4 regions of the Rhizobium sp. YAF28 genome follow, and region 2 is predicted to be linked to each of the others. Evidence: predicted binding sites of a transcription regulator. Region 2 holds the regulator's gene; each other region holds the start of a gene.

The links. Region 2 encodes PhoB, which activates phosphate uptake and scavenging genes when phosphate is short. Its sites were predicted from a motif close to TGTCATNNANCTGTCAT; they were not measured.
Region 1: a site for PhoB is predicted at 3,349-3,365, ahead of ppk2 (polyphosphate kinase 2). Genes of this name have one in related genera too.
Region 3: a site for PhoB is predicted at 1,588-1,604, ahead of AB4Z13_RS24565 (PhoX family protein). Genes of this name have one in related genera too.
Region 4: a site for PhoB is predicted at 2,643-2,659, ahead of pstS (phosphate ABC transporter substrate-binding protein PstS). Genes of this name have one in related genera too.

Annotation. Positions count from the first base shown of each region.
Region 1 is NZ_JBFRCX010000010.1:215,599-220,822, forward strand. It holds gene AB4Z13_RS23315 (ABC transporter ATP-binding protein) at 1-621, shown strand, start outside; gene AB4Z13_RS23320 (ABC transporter permease) at 618-1,502, shown strand; gene AB4Z13_RS23325 (ABC transporter permease) at 1,506-2,348, shown strand; gene ppk2 (polyphosphate kinase 2) at 2,388-3,296, opposite strand; gene AB4Z13_RS23335 (ABC transporter substrate-binding protein) at 3,630-4,805, shown strand; gene AB4Z13_RS23340 (branched-chain amino acid ABC transporter permease) at 4,860-5,224, shown strand, end outside.
Region 2 is NZ_JBFRCX010000004.1:325,743-330,966, forward strand. It holds gene pstC (phosphate ABC transporter permease subunit PstC) at 1-373, shown strand, start outside; gene pstA (phosphate ABC transporter permease PstA) at 370-1,692, shown strand; gene pstB (phosphate ABC transporter ATP-binding protein PstB) at 1,707-2,522, shown strand; gene phoU (phosphate signaling complex protein PhoU) at 2,567-3,280, shown strand; gene phoB (phosphate regulon transcriptional regulator PhoB) at 3,412-4,095, shown strand; gene AB4Z13_RS11665 (pyrroline-5-carboxylate reductase) at 4,292-5,080, opposite strand.
Region 3 is NZ_JBFRCX010000011.1:157,952-163,175, reverse strand. It holds gene AB4Z13_RS24570 (aspartate aminotransferase family protein) at 118-1,446, opposite strand; gene AB4Z13_RS24565 (PhoX family protein) at 1,694-3,667, shown strand; gene AB4Z13_RS24560 (ArsR/SmtB family transcription factor) at 3,811-4,128, opposite strand; gene AB4Z13_RS24555 (HugZ family pyridoxamine 5'-phosphate oxidase) at 4,244-4,993, opposite strand; gene choV (choline ABC transporter ATP-binding protein) at 5,133-5,224, opposite strand, start outside.
Region 4 is NZ_JBFRCX010000002.1:589,104-594,327, reverse strand. It holds gene pstA (phosphate ABC transporter permease PstA) at 1-436, opposite strand, end outside; gene pstC (phosphate ABC transporter permease subunit PstC) at 439-1,416, opposite strand; gene pstS (phosphate ABC transporter substrate-binding protein PstS) at 1,505-2,527, opposite strand; gene AB4Z13_RS07260 (bifunctional diguanylate cyclase/phosphodiesterase) at 2,876-5,002, opposite strand; gene AB4Z13_RS07255 (cupin domain-containing protein) at 5,152-5,224, opposite strand, start outside.

The DNA.
Region 1 (5,224 bases), on a different contig from region 2:
GCGATCGCCCGCGCTATCGTCATTCGCCCGCCGATCGTCCTGATGGATGAGCCACTCTCCAACCTCGACGCCAAGCTGCGTTTGGAAATGCGCGCCGAAATTCGCGGCATCCACGATCAGATCGGCTCGACCACCATCTATGTCACCCACGACCAGGATGAGGCACTTTCGCTTGCCGACCGTATCGTCGTCATGAGCCAGGGCCATATTCAGCAGATCGGCACGCCGCAGGATCTCTACCAGCGACCGGTCAATCTCAATGTTGCCGATTTCATGGGCTTCCGTACCCGCATTCCCGGTCGCGTCGTCTCTGTGTCCGGCACTGAGGCGGAAATCGAAGCCGCCGGCGCACGGCTGACCGGCACCATGCGCGACACGTTGAAAGTCGGCGATGCCGCTGTACTCTCAGTGCGCCCGGAAGATCTCGTTGCCACCACCGACGGCATTCCCGTCATCGTCGCGAGCACCGAATATCGCGGCCGCGCCTTCTTCGGCATGGCCCGCTCGGCCGACGGATCGGAGCTCTATTTCCGCTCCGACGATGCCTTGCCGCGTGGCTCTGCCACCACCCTGCAGCCGGTTGCAGGCCGCTCTCTGGTCTTCAAAGGCTCACCTGCATGAACGGCGGCCCCTCACTGAAAACCCGGCTCGCCGCACAGGGCCTCGACGGCACGACGCTGCTCGTTCTGCCGGGCCTCTTCTTCATGATCGCGCTCTTCATCTATCCCTTCGTCTACGGTGTCGCGGATTCGCTGATGCCGAAGGATGGCGGTATCTGGTACGAAAATTACGCGAAGTTCTTCTCGGACCAGTTCCAGTACGGCACGATCGCCAACACCATGTGGCTGGCCTTGCCTGTCACCATCGTGAACCTGGCCTTCGCAGTCCCCGTTGCCTTTCGCGTCCGGCTGATGCGCCGGCAGCGCCTGCTGACGACGATCCTCGTGCTGCCGATCACGCTCGGCACCGTCTTCGTCGCCGATGGTCTGCTGACATTTCTCGGCCCGCGCGGCTGGTTCAACGAGACGCTCATCCTGTTCGGCATCCTGGATTCGCCGGTCAAGCTCACCAACAACTACTGGGGCGTCTTCACCTCGCTGCTGATTACCGGCTTCCCTTTCGCCTTCCTGCTGACGCTGTCCTATATCACCGGTATCGACCCGGCGATCGAGCAGGCTGCTGCTACGCTCGGCGCCAATGCGCGCCAGCGCTTTGCGCGCGTCTTCCTGCCGCTGCTGGTGCCTGGCCTTGCCGTGACCTTCTGCCTTTCCTTCGTGCAGGCTTTCGCCGTTTTCCCATCGGCCGTCCTGCTCGGCGCGCCGGCCGGCCCGACACGCGTTATCTCGATTGCAGCCTATCAGGCCGCCTTCGAGCAATATGACCATTCCTACGGCACGGCGATCGCCCTGATCATGGGTGGCGTCGAGCTCATTGTTGTTGTCGCCATCCTCGGCGCGCGTTCGTTCTTCTACCGCGGCCCGGCCGGCGGCACGAAAGGCTGAGCCATGATCCGTGACCAAGGCCTTACCTCTAAGATCTGGCGCATCGCCGTCTGGGCGCTCGCGACCCTCTTTGTCCTCAACCTGCTTGCGGTCATCGCGGCCGTGATCGTCAACTCTTTCGCCACACGCTGGCTCGGCACATGGCTGCCACGCGGCTGGACGGACCGCTGGTATTTCAGCGCCTGGAGCGAGTTCCAGCTTTCCAGCGTCGTCATCGTCACCTTCGAGATGGCGTTTGTCGTCGTCATCATCTCGGGCATTCTGGGTGTATTGACAGCCTATGCGCTGGCACGGCGCGACTTTCCGGGCAAGCGCGCCATCATCCTCTTGTTCCTGCTGCCGCTGCTGATCCCACCGCTGACCTATGGCATTCCGCTGGCAACCGTGCTCTACCAGCTCGGGCTCGGCGGCACCTTCTGGGGCGTGGTGCTGATCAACCTCGTGCCATCCTTCCCCTTCGTCGTGCTCGTCATGATCCCTTTCATCGAGCAGATCGATCCGCGCATCGAGGCAGCCGCCCGCGTCTTCGGCGCCGGTACGACCAGCCTCTTCATCCGTATTCTGCTGCCGCTCCTGCTGCCCGGCATGCTGGCCGCGTTGCTGCTCGTTCTAGTGCGCACGCTTGCCATGTTCGAGCTGACCTTCCTCATCGCCGGACCGCAGACCCAGACGCTCGTCGTCTCTCTTTATTACGCGGTCTTTGCATCCGGCGTACGAGCCAGCCAATCAATCGATGCGATGGCGGTGATCTATATGGTGACGACGCTTTTCTGGCTCATCATCGCGCTGCAATTCGTCAATCCGACGCAGATCGTCGCCCGCGCCAAGCAGCAATCGGCGCATTGAGAAACCGCTGCCGGCAGAACCGGCAGCGGCTCCAAGAAATCAGTAAACTTCGGGAACGTAGAGTTCCGGCGGAACCGGGATACGCTGATAGTCTTCGTGACGCACGCGCTCGGGAAGTACGATCTCTTCCTTCGGCACATCCTCGTAAGGAATCTGGCTCAGCAGATGCGCGATGCAGTTTAGGCGCGCCCGCTTCTTGTCCACGGCCTGGACGACCCACCACGGTGCTTCGTCGATATGCGTGCGATCCAGCATCTCTTCCTTGGCCTTGGTGTATTCTTCCCAGTGGACACGGCTCTGCAGATCCATCGGCGAAAGCTTCCACTGCTTCAGCGGATCGTGGATACGCATGTTGAAGCGGAATTCCTGCTCCTCGTCGGTGATCGAGAACCAGTACTTGATGAGGATGATGCCGGAGCGCACCAGCATGCGCTCGAACTCAGGCACCGAGCGGAAGAACTCTTCCAGCTCGTCCTTGCTGCAGAAGCCCATGACACGCTCGACGCCGGCGCGGTTGTACCAGCTGCGGTCGAAGAGCACCATTTCGCCTGCCGACGGCAGATGCGGAGTATAGCGCTGAAAATACCACTGGTTCCGCTCGCGCTCGGTCGGCGCCGGAAGTGCCACGACGCGGCATACGCGCGGGTTGAGGCGCTGGGTCACGCGCTTGATCGCGCCGCCTTTGCCGGCGGAATCGCGGCCTTCGAAGAGCACGACGACCTTGAGCTTCTTGTAGTGGACCCAGTCCTGAAGGCGGACAAGTTCATGCTGCAGGCGGAAAAGCTCTCGGAAATAGAGCTTGCGTTCGAGCGTCTGTTCGGCCGGGCCGGACATGCCCTCGGCGACCAGCTCGTCGAGCCGGTCCTCCTCCATCTGCATTTCCAGCTCTTCATCGAAGCTGTCTGCAATCTCGTTCTTGATACGGTCGAGCTCAGTGTTTTCGATCATGGCACGCTCCCTGTTCAATTCGCTCGATAAAGCACGTTCTCGCCATAGCTATATGACAGAGTTGCGACGATCGAAAATTTGCTTTGGCAAAACGCAAAATTATAAGGCCGAAACACCGGCTTGCCCCGCCTTTCATGGTCGTCCCGGCGGTCGCAATCGACTGGTTCTACAGATGGCCGCGGCTTGTGCCATGTCAAGTTTTATGTATACATTGGACTTGCTGAGCAATTTTCGCGATGGCGGCGTTTTCTTCGGAGGAGCGAGGGAAAACGCTCAGGTCGCGGGCATGTCTCCGGGAGAGAGATATGGTGCACAACATTGGGAGGAGTATACATGGTTTCGTTTTCAAGAAGACTATTCGTAGCTGGCGCTGCGCTCGCCACACTCGCCGGAGCGCCTGCATTTGCACAGGAAACGGTGAAGATCGGCGTGATCCTGCCGATGACCGGCCCTTTCGCCTCAACCGGACGCCAGGTCGAGGCCGGCGCTCGCGCATACATGGCAATCAACGGCGATACGGTTGCAGGCAAGAAGGTCGAGCTCGTCCTGCGTGATGATGCCGGCACTGCCGACCAGACCCGCCGCATCGCCCAGGAACTCGTCGTCAATGATGGCGTCAAGATGCTGGTCGGTTTCGGCCTGACGCCGCTTGCCATGGGTGTCGCCCCGGTTCTCAACCAAGCGAAGGTTCCGGCGATCATCACCTCGGCCACGACCTCGGCCATCATGAAGCAGTCGCCCTATTTCGTGCGCACCTCGATGGGCGGTCCGCAATCCGCCGTTCCGGTCGCCACGTGGGCCGTCCAGAACAATCTGAAGCGGGTCGTCACGCTGGTGACCGATTACGGTCCGGGCATCGACATCGAAAAGGGCTTTACCGACCAGTTCAAGAAGGAAGGGGGCACGGTTGTCGAAGCACTCCGCGTTCCCCTGCAGAACCCCGATTTTGCACCCTTCCTTCAGCGTGTACGTGATGCCAAGCCGGATGCCCTCTTCGTCTTCGTGCCTTCGGGTGTCGGCGCGATCTTCATGAAGCAGTTCATCGATCGAGGCCTTGCAGATGCCGGCATCAAGCTGATCGCCACTGGCGACGTCACCGATGACGATCTCCTGAACGGCATGGGACCGGCCGCCAAGGGCGTCATCACCGGCCACTTCTATTCGACCGACCACGACAGCCCGGAAAACAAGGCCTTCGTTGCAGAAGTTCGCAAGGCCAACAAGAACATGCGCCCGAACTTCATGTCGGTCGGCGGTTATGACGCGATGCATGTCGCCTATGCAGCGCTCGAAAAGACTGGCGGCGATACTGATGGCACGAAGCTTGTCGACGCCATGAAGGGCATGGAATTCGTCAGCCCGCGCGGGCCTATCGCCATCGATCCTGATACCCGCGACATCGTGCAGGACATCTACATGCGCGAGGTCAAGGAGAAGAACGGCGAGCTCTACAATGTCGAGTTCGCGACTTATCCAAAGATCCACGATCCGAATACGGCTGCCAAGTAAGCCCAGGAAACAGGCGGCGGAAGCAATTCCGCCGCCTGGATGCAGTGAGGTCTCATGCTGACAATCCTGTTCGACGGCATCGCCTATGGCATGCTTCTCTTTGTTCTCGCCTGCGGATTGTCGGTCACGCTGGGTCTGATGAATTTCGTCAATCTGGCGCATGGAGCCTTTGCGATGGCAGGCGGTTACGTCACCGTCATTATGATGAATAGCTACGGCACCTCTTTCTACTGGTGCCTGCCCGCCGCCTTCATCGTCACGGCGCTTGCCGGCATTGTGTTGGAACGGCTGCTCTACCGCCGCCTCTATTCGGCCTCACATCTCGATCAGGTGCTGTTTTCGATCGGCCTCGTCTTCATGGCGATCGCGGCAATCGATTATTTCATGGGCGGGCAGCAGCAACTCATCAACCTGCCACC
Region 2 (5,224 bases):
AGTTCCGCGGGCACTGCGTGACGGCTCGCTCGGTCTCGGCGCCACACGCTCCGAAACCATCAAAAAGGTGGTCTTGCCCGCAGCCCTTCCCGGTATCGTCGGCGCGCTGCTGATGACCGCTTCGCGTGCCATCGGTGAAACCATGATCGTGGTTCTGGCCGCCGGTGTCGCCGCCCGTATCCAGATCAATCCCTTCGAGCCGATGACGACAGTGACCGTCAAGATCGTCAACCAGCTGACCGGCGACCTTGAGTTCACCTCGCCGCAGACGCTGGTTGCCTTCGCACTTGGCATCACGCTGTTCTGCATCACGCTTTGCCTCAACATCTACGCGCTCTATATCGTGCGCAAATATCGGGAGCAGTACGAATGACGAATATTGTTTCCCCCGTCGCCGGCGTTACCGTTTCTAAGGCGCCCGCGCGTCGCGATATCGGCATCAAGCGTCGCTACGCTGCCGAGCGCCGGTTCCAGGCCTATGGCATCGCAGCCATAGCATTCGGCCTCGTCTTCCTCTTCATTCTGCTTTGGACGGTCATCAGCAACGGCTATACGGCCTTCCTACAGACGTCGATCACCCTGCCGATCGAATTCTCCGAGAAGACGATCGACCCGGACAACAAGCGTGCAACCGACCCTTCGGTGCTGGTCGCTGCCAACTATCCGGTTCTGCTACGCGACGCGATCGTCAAGCAGCTCGGCATCAATGCCGCAAGCCGTCCTGACGTGCGCGATGCATCCGCCATGCTGTCCAAGGGGGCGCCCATTCAGCTGCGCGACATGGTCGTTGCCGACCCGTCGATCATTGGCAAGACCGTCAATATTACAGTGCTTGCAGATGCCAATATCGACAGCGCCAACAAGGGCCAGATCAATCTTTCGGTCGATGAGAAGAACCGTAAGGTCAACGACAAGCAGGTTGCCTGGATGAATGAGCTGAAGGCGAGCGGTGCTCTCCACAAGACGTTCAACACCGGCCTCTTCGTCAACGGCAATTCCAGCCGTCCGGAAGCCGCAGGTCTCGGCGTCGCCCTCATCGGCTCGCTCTACCTGATGCTGATCGTTCTCGTGCTTTCGCTGCCGATCGGCGTCGCTGCCTCGATTTACCTTGAGGAATTCGCGCCGAAGAACAAGCTGACGGACCTGATCGAGGTCAATATCAACAACCTCGCCGCCGTCCCGTCGATCGTCTACGGTCTGCTCGGCCTGTCGGTCTTCATCAACTTCGCCGGCCTGCCGCGTTCGGCACCGCTGGTCGGCGGCCTGGTGCTGACGCTGATGACGCTGCCGACGATCATCATCGCCACGCGTGCAGCGCTCCGTGCCGTGCCGCCGTCGATCCGCGCGGCTGCCCTCGGCCTCGGCGCCTCGAAGATGCAGATGGTGTTTCACCACGTGCTGCCGCTTGCAATGCCCGGCATCCTGACCGGCACGATCATCGGCCTTGCCCACGCACTCGGCGAAACTGCGCCGCTGCTGCTGATCGGCATGGTCGCCTTCGTCGCCCAGGCGCCGAGCAGTCCACTCGATCCCTCCACGGCGCTTCCGGTTCAGGTCTACATGTGGGCCAACGAAGCCGAGCGCGCATTCGTGGAAAGAACCTCGGGTGCCATTATCGTCCTGCTCCTGTTCCTGATCGTCATGAACATGGGAGCTATCCTCTTGCGTCGTCGCTTTGAGCGCCGCTGGTAAACGGAGTAGAGATCATGAACATGTTGACGGAAGCTGCAGTTGAGAAGGCGCTGGACCAGAAAATGAGCAACGTCCCGTATAAGATGATCGGACAGGATGTCTCCGTTTATTACGGCGAGAAGCGCGCGCTTTTCGATGTCAATCTGAACGTCCGCGAAAACACCGTGACCGCCCTGATCGGCCCGTCGGGCTGCGGCAAGTCCACCTTCCTGCGGTCGCTGAACCGCATGAACGACACGATCGATGGCTGCCGCGTCACCGGCAAGATCACGCTCGACAGCGACGATATCTACGATCCTGACATCGACGTCGTCGAACTCCGCGCCCGTGTCGGCATGGTGTTCCAGAAGCCGAATCCGTTCCCGAAAACAATCTATGAAAACGTCTCCTACGGACCGCGCATCCACGGCCTCGCCAAATCCAAGGCCGACCTGGACCAGATCGTCGAGACGAGCCTGCAGCGCGCCGGCCTCTGGAATGAGGTCAAGGATCGCGTGCATGAATCCGGCACCGGCCTTTCCGGCGGTCAGCAGCAGCGTCTGTGCATCGCACGCGCCGTTGCCGTCAGCCCGGAAGTCATCCTGATGGACGAGCCCTGCTCGGCGCTCGACCCGATCGCGACTGCCAAGGTCGAAGAGCTGATCCATGAGCTGCGTGAAAACTACACCATCGTCATCGTGACGCATTCCATGCAGCAGGCCGCGCGCGTATCACAGCGTACGGCCATGTTCCACCTCGGCAACCTGGTCGAGGAAAACGACACCGACAAGATGTTCACCAATCCCGACGATCCGCGCACCCAGGACTATATCATGGGCCGGTTCGGCTGATTTTGGCGATGTGAAGCCTTCCCGATTTTCGAGGACAAAGCCCCATGGCATCGACACATATTTTTTCCGCTTACGATGACGATCTGAAATTCCTGTCCCGGCGCATTTCCGAGATGGGTGGTCTTGCCGAACAGATGGTCGGCGAGGCCGTCCGTGCGCTGGTCAACGGCGACACTGCGCTCGCCCAGAAGGTCATTTCCGACGACGTGATCCTTGATCACGCGGAACGCGAAATCAACGACAAGGCGATCGTCACGATCGCCCGTCGCCAGCCGATGGCCTCCGACCTTCGCGAGATCATGGGTTCGATCCGCATCGCCGCCGACCTCGAGCGTGTCGGCGACCTCGGCAAGAACACCGCAAAGCGCGTCATCGCCGTCCAGAGCACCGGCGTTCCGCGCAAGCTCGCCCGCGGTCTCGAGCATCTCTCCGAACTGGCGCTCGTCCAGCTCAAGGAAGTGCTCGACGTCTATACGACGCGTTCTGCGGACAAGGCCAAGTCCATCCGCGAGCGCGACGACGAGATCGACGCGATGTACACCTCGCTGTTCCGCGAACTCCTCACCTACATGATGGAAGATCCGCGCAACATCACGAGCTGCACGCATCTTCTCTTCTGCGCCAAGAACATCGAGCGCATCGGCGACCATGCGACCAACATCGCTGAGACGATCTATTACATGGCAACCGGCGCCCAGCCGGAGGGTGAGCGTCCGAAGGACGACAGCTCCAATACCGTCGGTGCGGTGACGGAGTAATCCGGACCTGCCAATTGCGTGCGCGCCCTGCGCTGGGGCGCGCAAAGGTCGCAGCCAATTCCAAGTTTCTGCATGGTCCGTTGCTTAAATCACCCCCGGTTTAAGGATCATGCATTAGGAGACTGACACGCATGATCCCAAGAGTTGCAGTTGTTGAAGATGAAGAGGCGCTGAGTGTGCTTCTCCGCTACAACCTCGAGGCTGAAGGTTTCGAGGTGGATACGATCCTCCGTGGCGACGAGGCCGAAATCCGGCTTCAGGAGCGCACGCCGGACCTGCTCATCCTTGACTGGATGCTGCCGGGCGTTTCCGGCATCGAACTCTGCCGCCGGCTGCGCATGCGGCCGGAGACCGAGCGCCTGCCGATCATCATGCTGACGGCACGCGGCGAAGAGAGCGAACGCGTTCGCGGTCTCTCGACCGGCGCGGACGACTATGTCGTCAAGCCCTTCTCCACGCCGGAACTCGTTGCCCGCGTCAAGGCGATGCTGCGACGCGCCCGTCCGGAGGTTCTCTCCACCGTTCTGAAGTGTGGTGATATCGAGCTCGATCGCGAAACCCATCGCGTTCATCGCAAGAGCCGCGAAGTGCGCCTCGGCCCGACCGAATTCCGCCTGCTCGAATTCCTGATGTCGTCGCCGGGCAGGGTCTTCTCCCGCTCGCAGCTTCTGGATGGCGTCTGGGGCCACGATATCTACGTGGACGAACGTACCGTCGACGTCCATGTCGGGCGCCTGCGTAAGGCGCTGAACTTCTCCAACATGCAGGATGTCATCCGCACCGTCCGCGGCGCGGGATATTCCATGGAAGCCTGATCCGAGTGATCGGAGGTCCAGACGGGTCGCTCGCTTGCCGGGCGGCCCGTTTGCTTATCTGGTGTCCTTCTGAAGAAACAGCGATGGGTAGGCCCGCCCTGTCCGTCGAGCTTGAAGCGACCTGTCTCGGCGAAGCACAGCTTCTTCTGGAAGCCGACACTAGGCGCCGAAAGCGAACTTCAAGAGGGTTTGCTTTCTACAGACGAATGCGTGCAAGAACTCGATCAAGAGCCTTTTGCAGAGCCACAGCGCCACCGAAATCGCGAAAGTCTTCGAGCACCTGTTCATTCAATCCGCCCTTGGTCGAATGCTCGCCGATGAGTTCATCAAAACTCGCGACAGGTTTCGAACGGGCAGCATGGGCGAGGCCGGAAAACAATTGACGGAGGTAGGCGTCGCCAGCCGTTCTCGAAAGCCCTTGGCTCTGCAGCCAGGTCGACGTCGCGTCCAGGATGCCGAAATAGGTGGCCATCAGGCAGCTCGCCACCGCGAGAAGTTCGAACTCAGGTCTGTTTTCAACCTGGATCGCCGTTCCGAGCGCCGAAAAGAGGGCGTGGGAAACCTCGTCGGGCGGGTAGATCGCAGTCGCGCCCTGAAGATCTGCGATGAACGGAAGTGGAATTGCCAGGCTCAGGCGAACTGGCTGATCGATCCACGCCAGCAGTTGATCCATTGGCGTGGCCGCGACGAAGCTGATGACATGGTGGCCCGGCCGAAATCGGAGCGAGCGGATGACCTCCTCGGCAATTTGCGGCCTCACCGCCACAAATACGAGATCGGATCGGTCGAGAACATCCTGGTTCCCCAAAGCGATCGACACATTCCGGTTTGCCGCCGCAAGGCGGGCGGCGACGCTTGCGCTGCGCGGTGACAGCACGATCGGTGTGTCGCGAAACGCTGTCTTGCCCAATCCGGTGACGACGGCCTCGGTAATCGTGCCCGTCCCGACGAACCCCATTGTCATCCGCTTTGGATCGATCTCCATTGGCACCCCTGACCGACTGTTTGCGCCGTGCTACTCCACGAGAATACCGCATCTGCATCAGAAAATCGCGTTACAGCGCCATGACCACCGTTCCATGCCAGCCTGGGGCTGAAACACATCGGTGGTGTTGGCCACGTAACTTCG
Region 3 (5,224 bases), on a different contig from region 2:
GCCCTGTCTGGAGGAAATCCCTGAGGCTGGAGACCGATAACGCGATCGAGGTCGCCGATATCAAAAGAAAGGGCGAGGCCGAAGCCTCGCCCTTGAATTCAATCGGGACTATCGAGCTCAGATGTTGTTCTGCAGGATCGTACGCAGCTTGCCGAAGAGTTCGTCGATGTGCTTCTTCTCGATGATCAGCGGCGGTGAGAGAGCGATGATGTCGCCTGTCGTGCGGATCAGCAGGCCGCTTTCGTAAGCCTTGAGGAAGGCCGTGAAGGCCCGCTTGGTCGGCTCACCGGCGATCGGGTCGAGTTCGATGGCGCCGATAAGGCCGGTGTTTCTGATGTCGATGACATTGGGGCAATCCTTCAGCGAATGCAGCGCATCGGCCCAGTAGTCGGAGAGTTCGGCTGCGCGGGTCAGCAGGCCTTCTTCCTTGTAGGTGTCGAGCGTTGCAAGAGCTGCGGCCGAGGCGATCGGGTTACCAGAATAGGTATAGCCGTGGAAGAACTCGATCATGTGCTCGGGGCCATTCATGAAGGCATCATGGATTTCCGAGGTCACGAAGACAGCGCCCATCGGGATGACGCCGTTGGTCAGGCCCTTGGCGGTGGTGATGATATCGGGCTTCACATCGTAGTACTGAGCAGCGAAGGGAGCGCCCAGACGGCCGAAGCCGGTGATGACTTCATCGAAGATCAGCAGGATGCCATGCTTGGTGCAGATCTCGCGCAGCTTCTGCAGATAGCCCTTCGGCGGAATGAGAACGCCGGTCGAACCCGCAACCGGTTCGACGATCACGGCGGCGACCGTGGATGCATCGTGCAGAGTGACGATGCGCTCGAGTTCGGTGGCGATATCGCCGCCATGCTCGGGTTCTCCGCGGGTGAAGTTGTTCTTGCCGGGCAGGTGGGTGTGCGGCATGTGGTCGACGCCGGTCAGCAGGGTGCCGAACATCTTGCGATTGGTGACGATGCCGCCGACCGAGATGCCGCCGAAGTTGACGCCGTGATAGCCACGCTCACGGCCGATCAGGCGGAAGCGTGAGCCGTTGCCCTTCACGCGGTGATAGGCGAGCGCCACCTTGAGCGCCGTTTCCACCGATTCAGAGCCGGAATTGGTGAAGAGGACGTGGTCCAATCCTTCCGGCGCGATGTCGACCAGGCGGTTGGCGAGCTCGAAAGCCTTGGGATGGCCGAGCTGAAAGGCCGGGGCGTAATCGAGTTCGCCGGCCTGTTCGCTGATCGCCTCGGTGATCTTCGGACGGCAATGTCCGGCATTCACGCACCAGAGGCCAGCCGTACCGTCCAGAACCTGACGCCCGTCATGGGTCTGGTAGTACATATCCTTGGCGCTCACGAAGAGGCGCGGTTCCTTCTTGAACTGACGGTTTGCGGTAAAGGGCATCCAAAAGGCGCGAAGGTCGTTTGGCGTTGCATTCAGGCGGTTGGACATGCTGTTCTCCTGGCCGTTGGGGAGGCCGTTCCCGTTCAAGGCTTGGCGCCGTTTATTTTTACTGCCCGGTCAAATTATCAGCGCCCGGCAAGGCGTCAAGCCGAAGAAGCGCCGCTGTCTGCCGTTGCCGGACACTTCGGGCGTCATCAATCCTTCGCCCGGCATTGCTACAAAAATCGATGGCCGCAATGGCCGAGGGCATTTCATTCATTTCCTTGAAATTCAACCATTTTTACCGGAGGTAGTCATGACGGACCGCCAGAAAACCAGACCGCGTCCCAATCCGCGGCGTGCATTTGCGCCGAGCTACGGCACCATTCTCGAAGAAGGCGTTCGTCGCCGTACCGTTCTCAAGGGCTTTATCGCCGCCATGGGTGCGGCTGCTTTTGCGCCGGCGCTCGAAGCAACGAGGGCAGAAGCTGCCGAGTCGACCCTTACTTTCCCCGAACTGAAGCGCGTGCGCGACACCGCCGACCATTGGCCTGATGGTTACGAGCGCCAGATCCTCATTCGCTGGGGCGACGCTCTCTTTACCGACAGCCCGGAATTCGATGTCGCCAAGCTGAATGGCAAGGCGGCCGAGCGCCAGTTTGGCTACAACAATGACTTCACGCAGTTCCTGCCGCTGCCGTGGGGCGAAAAGAGCTCCGATCACGGCCTGATGGTCGTCAGCCATGAATATGCGACGCCCTTTCTGATGTTCCCGGGCCTGACCGCGGACGATTACCGCGAGAAGATGACCGAGGATCAGATCCGCGCCGTCATGGCTGCTGTCGGCATATCCGTTTTCGAAGTGCGCAAGGATGGCAATCAGTGGCAGGTGGCTAAGGACGGCAAGTATAACCGCCGCATCCACATGAGCACGGAGATCGGCATTTCCGGCCCGGCTGCCGGCGACGACCGGCTCAAGACCAAGGCCGATCCGACCGGCACGGTTGTCTTCGGCACGATCTCGAACTGCAATGGCGGCATCACACCCTGGGGCACGATGCTCTCAGGCGAAGAAGGCGCGATGGACGTTTTTGCCGGCGACTATACCAAGTTGCCGAACCAGGAACTGGTCGAGCGCCAGGGCTGGGACGAGGATGAGAACGACATCTATTCCGTCAGCCGCGTCGAGCCGCGCTTCAAGTTCGAGGAAGAGCCGAACGAATGGATGCGTTTCGACTGGGTCGTCGAAATCGATCCCTTCGATCCGACGGCAAAGCCGGTCAAGCGCACGTCGCTCGGCCGCATGACGCATGAAGGCGCGCAATGTTGCGTCGCGCCTGACGGCCGCGTCGTGGTCTTCATGGGTGATGACGACGATTTCGAATATATCTACCGCTTCGTCACCCGCGATCCGTGGAACCCCAACGATCGCGCCGCCAACAAGGATCTGCTCGATCACGGCACGCTGTCTGTCGCCAAGTTCGAAAGCGACGGCACGATGCGCTGGATCCCGCTCGTTGCCGGCGAAGGCCCGCTGACGGCGGAAGCCGGCTTCAAGACGCAGGCAGACGTGGTTCTCGCCACCCGCACTGCCGCCGACCTTGTTGGTGCGACGCCGATGGACGGGCCGGAGGGCTTCATCCCGCATCCCGGCACCGGCAAGCTCTATGTGGCCATGACCGAAAACGAGGATCGCTTGCCGAAGGGCCAGGGGGACGACGAGAAGGAACAGGTCAACGTTGCCAATCCACGTGGCCCCAACCCGCATGGGCATCTGCTGGAGCTTGTAACGCCAGGCGGTCCTGACAAGCCCGATTACGCCGCTGAGAGCTTCAAGTGGGACGTCTTCGTGCTCTGCGGTGATCCGGCCAAGCCCGAAGACCAGGCGATGTTCCACCCGGCGACCACCTCGGCCGGCTGGTTCACCGACCCCGATAACCTTGCCGTGGATCCAGCAGGCCGCCTCTGGGTCACTACCGACGGTCCGCCGCCTGAGGGCATCGCCGATTCCGTCTATGTGATGGATACGGAAGGTTCGGGCCGCGCTTTGCCGAAGCTCATTTATATCGCGCCTGTCGGTTCGGAGACCTGCTCGCCGACCTTTACCTCGGACGGCTCCAGTGTCTTCCTCTCGGTCCAGCATCCGGGTGAATTGCGTATGGCCGATAACGAGGATGCGACCTCAATGGAAGATGCCGGCACCAGCTGGCCGGACTTCAAGCCGGGTGTGCCGGCGCGTCCGTCGCTCGTCGTGCTGACGCGCGCTAGCAACGGAGTGGTGGGCAGCTAACCTGTCGTTCTGACACAGACGGGACCGGCAATTCTTGCGAATTGCCGGTCCCAAAGGTTTTACGTGCTGAAAATCGTTAAGCGGCGCCCGCGGAAGCATTTCCCTGGAACGCTGCTCAGACTGACATCATGTCAGCGCTGACATCAGGCTGCAGACCTGCTCCGGTTCTGAGCCACGTAGATATCCTCCAGCGTCGCGAGGATCTTCATGACCGGCTCGGAGTTGCTGGAATAGTAGATCGTCTGTGCATCACGACGGGTCTTGACCAGCTTCTGAGCGCGCAATTTCGACAGATGCTGGGAGAGGGCCGACTGGCTCAGGCCGACCTGGGTGGCGAGAACGCCGACAGGCACTTCTCCCTTTACCAGGCTGGTGAGGATCAGCAAACGCTTGGGGTTGGCCATGGCCGATAATAAAGCTGCCGCCACATTGGTGTGCTCGGCCAAATCAGAGGTTTCCATATTTTTTCTTCCTAATGCGAAACGTACATCATCCGTACAGGCACAGGCCGTCAGACGGTTCTTTGACTGACGGCGAAAACTAGCAATTGGGCTCGAAGATTGTATATACCTAAATTTAAGGTATCAGGTATGCTATTTTAGATATGTTTGAACAAATGTGATCTAAGTCCTCAGCGGGTATGTCGAACTCGCAACGCATCAATAAGTCACCTGAAATCATATCAAAACCTTCGGAATCGACCCCACATATGCGCCAGGGACCCGCTTCAGGTGCCTTCAGCCTGGATGTCAGCGCTAACATGAGGTCCGGATGGCGCGCTACTAAATCTTGCACTGCGGCGTCAGCTTTTTCAGCGATGTGATCATTTGCCTCGGAGTGAATCACGAGATCGCTGCCGTCCAAAATGTAAGCACGGCCGAATCCGCCATTAAGGCTGGCCGATTGCGGGATGAGCCGGAAGAAACGGAAATCCGGGAAATCGATATAGAGTTTCGTCTTGGCGTGACGATTGAGGAAACGAGCGCGGATGCGCGCGTGGAGAGGCGTATCCCGCTCCACCTGTTCCGCACTGCATTGGGTCGTCAGGCGGGCATGGGCAAGCGGATCGCCCTTGCCGGGCTCGCCGGTCAGGAGCGAGGCCCTGGCATCGGCAGCGAGCGCTTTCGTGTGGGTCGAGAGCGCGGAAACGAGAATGACCGGCACGCCGTCTATGTCGGTGCCGAGGAGAACCCGGCTTGCGAAGGGAAAGCCGGTTTCGGGATCGAGAACGGCGAGGGCAGCATAGCGGGCGGAGCGCAAGAGAGTGCGCGCCAGCTTGCGGGCCTCGTCGTCGGTTTCGCGGAGCGTGGAGGACGGTTCTTTCATATCCGCGTTGTCGCAAAGCGGAGTGAAAGGATCAAGTCTAAAGCGTGTCGCGATCTCCAGGATTCGCTTGCCACGCTTTAGGTTTTTGTTTTCGCATGTCGTTACCGCAAAACCGCTGCACACTTTTGCGCGACATGCTTTATTCCTTCCGCTTGTGCCGTGTAAGGCCGGTGACGACATCCTGCGCCGAGATCGTGCCGACGATCTGCCCGTTGTCGACCACGCCGATAC
Region 4 (5,224 bases), on a different contig from region 2:
CGCCGGCAAAGCCGGAGAAGCGTGAGGTCGGACGGACGACCACTTCATAGACGAACAAGCCGATGATGATCGACGGCGCAGAGAGCAGGATATCGTTGACGAAGCGGATGGCCTCGCCGAGCTTCTTGCCGCGGGCGAATTCCGACAGGTAGGTGCCGGCGAGCACGCCGATCGGTGTACCGATCACAACGGCGAGAACGACCATCAGCAGGCTGCCCATGAACGCGTTGGCGAGACCGCCGCCGTCTTCGCCGGGCGGCGGTGTCATTTCCGTGAGAAGGCTGGGGCTCAGCGCAGACAGACCGTGGACCAGCGTCGTCCAGAGTATCCACACCAGAAAGACCAGGCCGAGTACGGTGGCGATGCCGCAGAGCGTCAGCGCGATTGCGCTGCCGATCTGGCGGCGGCGGTAGAGGGAGCCCGAATAGGTAGCCATGATTATTCCCCCCTCTGCTTTGCCATACGCACCAGCATGAGTTTGGCGGCCGCCAGAACGATGAAGGTGACAACGAAGAGGATGAGGCCAAGTGCTGCCAGCGACGACCGGTAGAGGTCGTCCGAAGCCTCGGCAAACTCATTGGCGAGCGTCGCGGCAATCGAGGTGCCGGGCTCCATCAGCGACACGGCAATGTTATGGGTGTTGCCGAGGACGAAGGTGACCGCCATGGTCTCGCCGAGCGCGCGGCCGAGACCAAGGAAGATGCCACCGACAACGGCAGTGCGGGTGTGCGGAATGACGATGTCGCGCACCACTTCCCACTTTGTCGAACCAAGCGCATAGGCCGATTCCTTCAGCTGCGCGGGGACGACTAGGAAGACGTCACGCATGACCGACGAGATGAAGGGGATGATCATGATCGCCAGCACGATGCCTGAGGTCAGCATGCCGATGCCGAGCGGGGCACCCGAAAACAGCGCACCGATCAGCGGGATCGGACCCAGCCAGTCGATGAGCACCGGCTGGATGTAATCCGACATGAACGGAGCAAAGGTGAAAAGACCCCACATGCCGTAAATGATCGAGGGGATGCCGGCGAGAAGCTCGATGGCACCGCCGATCGGTCCGCGGATGGAGCGCGGCGCAACTTCGGTAATGAAAACCGCGATGCCGAGGCTAACGGGAACGCCGATGATCATGGCGAGTGCCGAGGTGACCAGCGTGCCGTAGATCGGCACGAGACCTGCGAATTGCTGAGCAACCGGATCCCATTCGGTGCCGGTCAGGAAGCCGAAGCCGAAGGTGCGGAAGGCAAGAAGCCCGCCCATGGCCATGGAGATCGCCGCTGCCAGCAGAGCGGCGAGAACAAACAGGCCGCAGCCCAAAACTATCCAATAAAAAATCCGATCGCCTGCGGCGCCGTCGCGGCGCTTCACGCCCGCGGTGTCGGCGGGCAGCGATGCCAATGCTTCGCTCATATCCGTACGCTCTGCTGCTTTGAGGGGGTGTCAAAGGCATTCGGGGCAGAAAGCTTGGCTTTCCGCCCCGACCGCAGTTTCGTCAGGATCAGCTCTTGAAAGAGGCCGTCCAGTAATCTTCGATCTGCTTCACGAGCGTGTCCGGAAGCGGAACGTAATCGAGCGAGGAAGCTTCCTTCTGGCCCTTTTCGAGAGCCCACTTGAAGAAGGAGAAAGCAGCCTTGGAGCGTTCAGCGTCCTTCGGCTCCTTGTACATGATGGCCCAGGTGGTTGCCGTGATCGGCCAGGCCTTTTCGCCCGGAGCGTTGGTCATGATCAGGTAGAAGTCCTGAGCCTTGCCCCATTCTGCGCTTGCAGCGGCAGCCGAGAAGCTTTCAGCGTTCGGCTTCGGATACTGGCCGGCAGCGTTCTGGATGAGAACGTAGGGCAGCTTGTTCTGCAGGGCGTAGGCGTATTCGACGTAACCGATCGAGTCCTTGACGCGGGTAACGTAAGCAGCAACGCCTTCGTTGCCCTTGCCGCCGATGCCGACCGGCCAGTTAACGGCAGTGCCTTCACCAACCTTCGACTTCCAGTCCGGGTTTACCTTGGAGAAGAAGTTGGTCCAGTTGAAGGAGGTGCCCGAGCCGTCCGAACGGTGAACAACTGCGATCTGGCTGTCGGGCAGCTTCAGGCCCGGGTTCAGATCGGCGATGGCCTTGTCGTTCCACTTGGTGACGTTGCCGAGGTAAATGTCAGCGAGGACCTTGCCGGAGAGCTTCAGTTCGCCTGATTTGATGCCCTTGACGTTGATGACGGGAACGATGCCGCCGACAACGAGCGGGAACTGGCCAAAGCCGCCAGCCGTCAGATCTTCCGGCTTGAGCGGGGCGTCGGAAGCGCCGAAGTCAACCGTTGCAGCCTTGATCTGGGCGATACCGCCGCCCGAACCGATCGACTGGTAGTTCAGCTTGTCGCCGGTTTCCTTGTTGTAGTCTGCCGACCACTTCGAAAGAACCGGATAGACGAAGGTCGAACCAGCGCCGGTAATATCGGCAGCGGAGGCCGAGACTGCCAGAGCGGCAACCAGGCCGGCGCCGAGGCAGGCCGAAAGAAGTTTCTTGGTGAGCATTTGCGACTCTTCCCTGATGGAACGAAAGGACGACGAGGCTCGGCGCCATGGAGGGGGTGTCCACTGTCAGGGGCGCTGAATTTCCTCGTCACGGGAAGGCGGCTAGGCGTCTATTATTACAGTTTGATGACAGTTTGTGACGGGTGACATGAAATGCAACGCTGTGCATAAGTCGCTGAAGTCACTGACTTTCCTAGTGAATCGCGCGCTGACAAAGCCTTCGTAAATGAGGTGCGGCCCTATTGCCGCAGGGCTGCGGTCGATTGCCGCAGCAATGCGTGAAAATGTCGTTTTCAGACGCCAAAATGCTCCGAGGACCGGACGACCACCCGAGTGTGCTGCCGCAATCTATGCGGCAAGCTCTTGAAGCTTGCTGGATATCTCGAGTGCCGACATAGGTTTTCCGATCAGATAGCCCTGCAGCTGGTCGCAGCCGGCCTCACGCAGGATCGCCGCCTGGCGCGTATTCTCGATACCTTCAGCTGTCACGGGAATCTGCAGAGCGGTCGCCAGGGAGATGGTGGCTCTCAGAACATCGGCGCCATTCGAGGCTTGGTCGAGAGCGGATACGAGCGAACGGTCGATCTTCATGCGATCAAACCCGAACTGCCGCAATGCGCCGATGCTTGCATAGCCGCAGCCAAAGTCATCAAGCGCGAATTTTATACCGACCTGTTTGAGGTGATCTATCGACCTGCGGGCCTGTTCCGGATTTGTCATCAGGACGCCTTCCGTGATCTCCAATGTCAAACGCTTCGGATCGAAATCGAGCTCCTGCAGAAGCGAGATCACTTCGGCGGCGAATTCCGGATTGCAGAGTTGGACCGGCGAAACGTTCACCGACAATGACAGGCCAGGCCAGTTCTTGGCATGCCCGATCGATGTTTTCAGCATATGAGCGCCGAGCGCATCGATGAGGCCGCACCTTTCGGCGAGCGGGATGAAAATCTCAGGGCTTATGTTCCCTGTTGGAACTCGCCAACGCGCTAGCGCTTCAAGACCAGTAACAGCACCTGTCGCAGCAGAGACGAGAGGCTGGAAAAAGGCTTCGATCGCACCATTGCTAATGGCGCTCTTCAACAAAGCTTCCATTTCGGCGACCCTCTGGCGTTCCAGATCCAGCTCCGGGTCGTATTCGATCGCCCGGCCTCTGCCGTTTGCCTTGGCACGATAGAGCGCCATATCCGCCCTGCGGAGAAGCTCCAAAGGCGGTACGTCTCCGTCACGTGCGGCAGCTCCGATGCTTGCGCCAACTTCGATCGTTCGCCCTTCGATTTTGAAGGGCTCGGTGAACAGCGCCAGAATAGTCTCTTCTATCTCCCCACGCGCGGCGGTTCCAATCTGCACCAGCGCAAACTCGTCGCCTCCCAGCCGGGCGGCCGCAACGACTTCAGGGTGACAGGCGATCAGGGCGTTCGAGACGATCCGGATCAGGTCATCCCCTACCGCATGCCCCCAGGCGTCGTTGACAGCCTTGAATCCATCGAGATCGACCAGATAGAGCCGGGGTGGCGCAACATCGGTATCTTCCAGCTCTTCCAGCAGTGCGAGAAGCCCGTGCCTGTTCAACAGGCCGCTCAGGCTATCGTGGTTCGCTTCGAAAATCGCCGCTTGCGCCAATTGGCGCAGGCGGCGCGCCTCTGCTGCACCCACCAGCAGAACACCACCCAGAAACATCGCAAGGATGATGACAGCAGCCGCGACGTAAGGATAGACTTCGTGAAACACGGCGGTTCCGGGCGCTTTGCTGGGCCAGACAAGATGGCCTATGACGCCACCTCCTATGTCCGTGATCGGTGTGTTCAGCAGGCCCGACTCGGGCGCGGCGGCGAGGCGCAGCCCTTCGAGTTCATGCTCGTCCGAAAAAGTGTCGAGAACCTCCGACGTGAGATCCTTGTAGAGGCTCAGCACACTCAGCTTCGGAAGCTCGCCTTCTGCGGTGAAAGGCTGGATTGCCTGTGACACGATCAGCGCGATGCCCGTTTCGGTTCGGATGAAATTGACCACCGGCGCCTGTCCGGATTCAGCAGCTTTGTCGATCTGCTGGTAAAAAGCTTCGCCGAAAGAAGCACTAGGCTGGAAGGGCTTGCCTTTGGCATATGCGGAGATGACCGAAGAGCGGTCGGGGCCGATCACGACCGCGCCGTCATAGAGCGGATAATCCGCTGTGGTCTTGCCCCAGTTCTCATAGGCCCAATCCGTGGCGTCAGGAGATGAGATCGCTTTATAGGCATCATCCCATACGGCGTTGTCCGTGGTTGTCGCGCTCAAACGATTGGCAAAGGCCGAGATCGCTGCACGGGCAGCGCGCGTGGCCCTGGCATCATCGATCTTGTTTGCAGACCGGTTCATCGTGGCGACGACATGGGCCATGAGGCCCGTCAGCACGAGAGCGACGACGAGGAAGAAGATGGTTGTCGCAATGATGGAAGACGTTTGGGTTCGAACGTGCCTACCTGCAAGATTCGACGACATGCCAATCCCGAAAAGATGAATTGCAAGGCCATGTCTATGGTGACGGCAGGAGACATCATGTCCGCAATGCGCTGCAGATAAGATCTATCATTTGATGATGTAGACACTATTAACGAGAATGATCAAAAGCCATCCATCCGGGCAGCTTTTTAGACCTTGATCACATAATCCTTGCGAGTCGTTTCAACGACTTCCCAGGTTCCTTTAAAGCCTGGCCTGAGG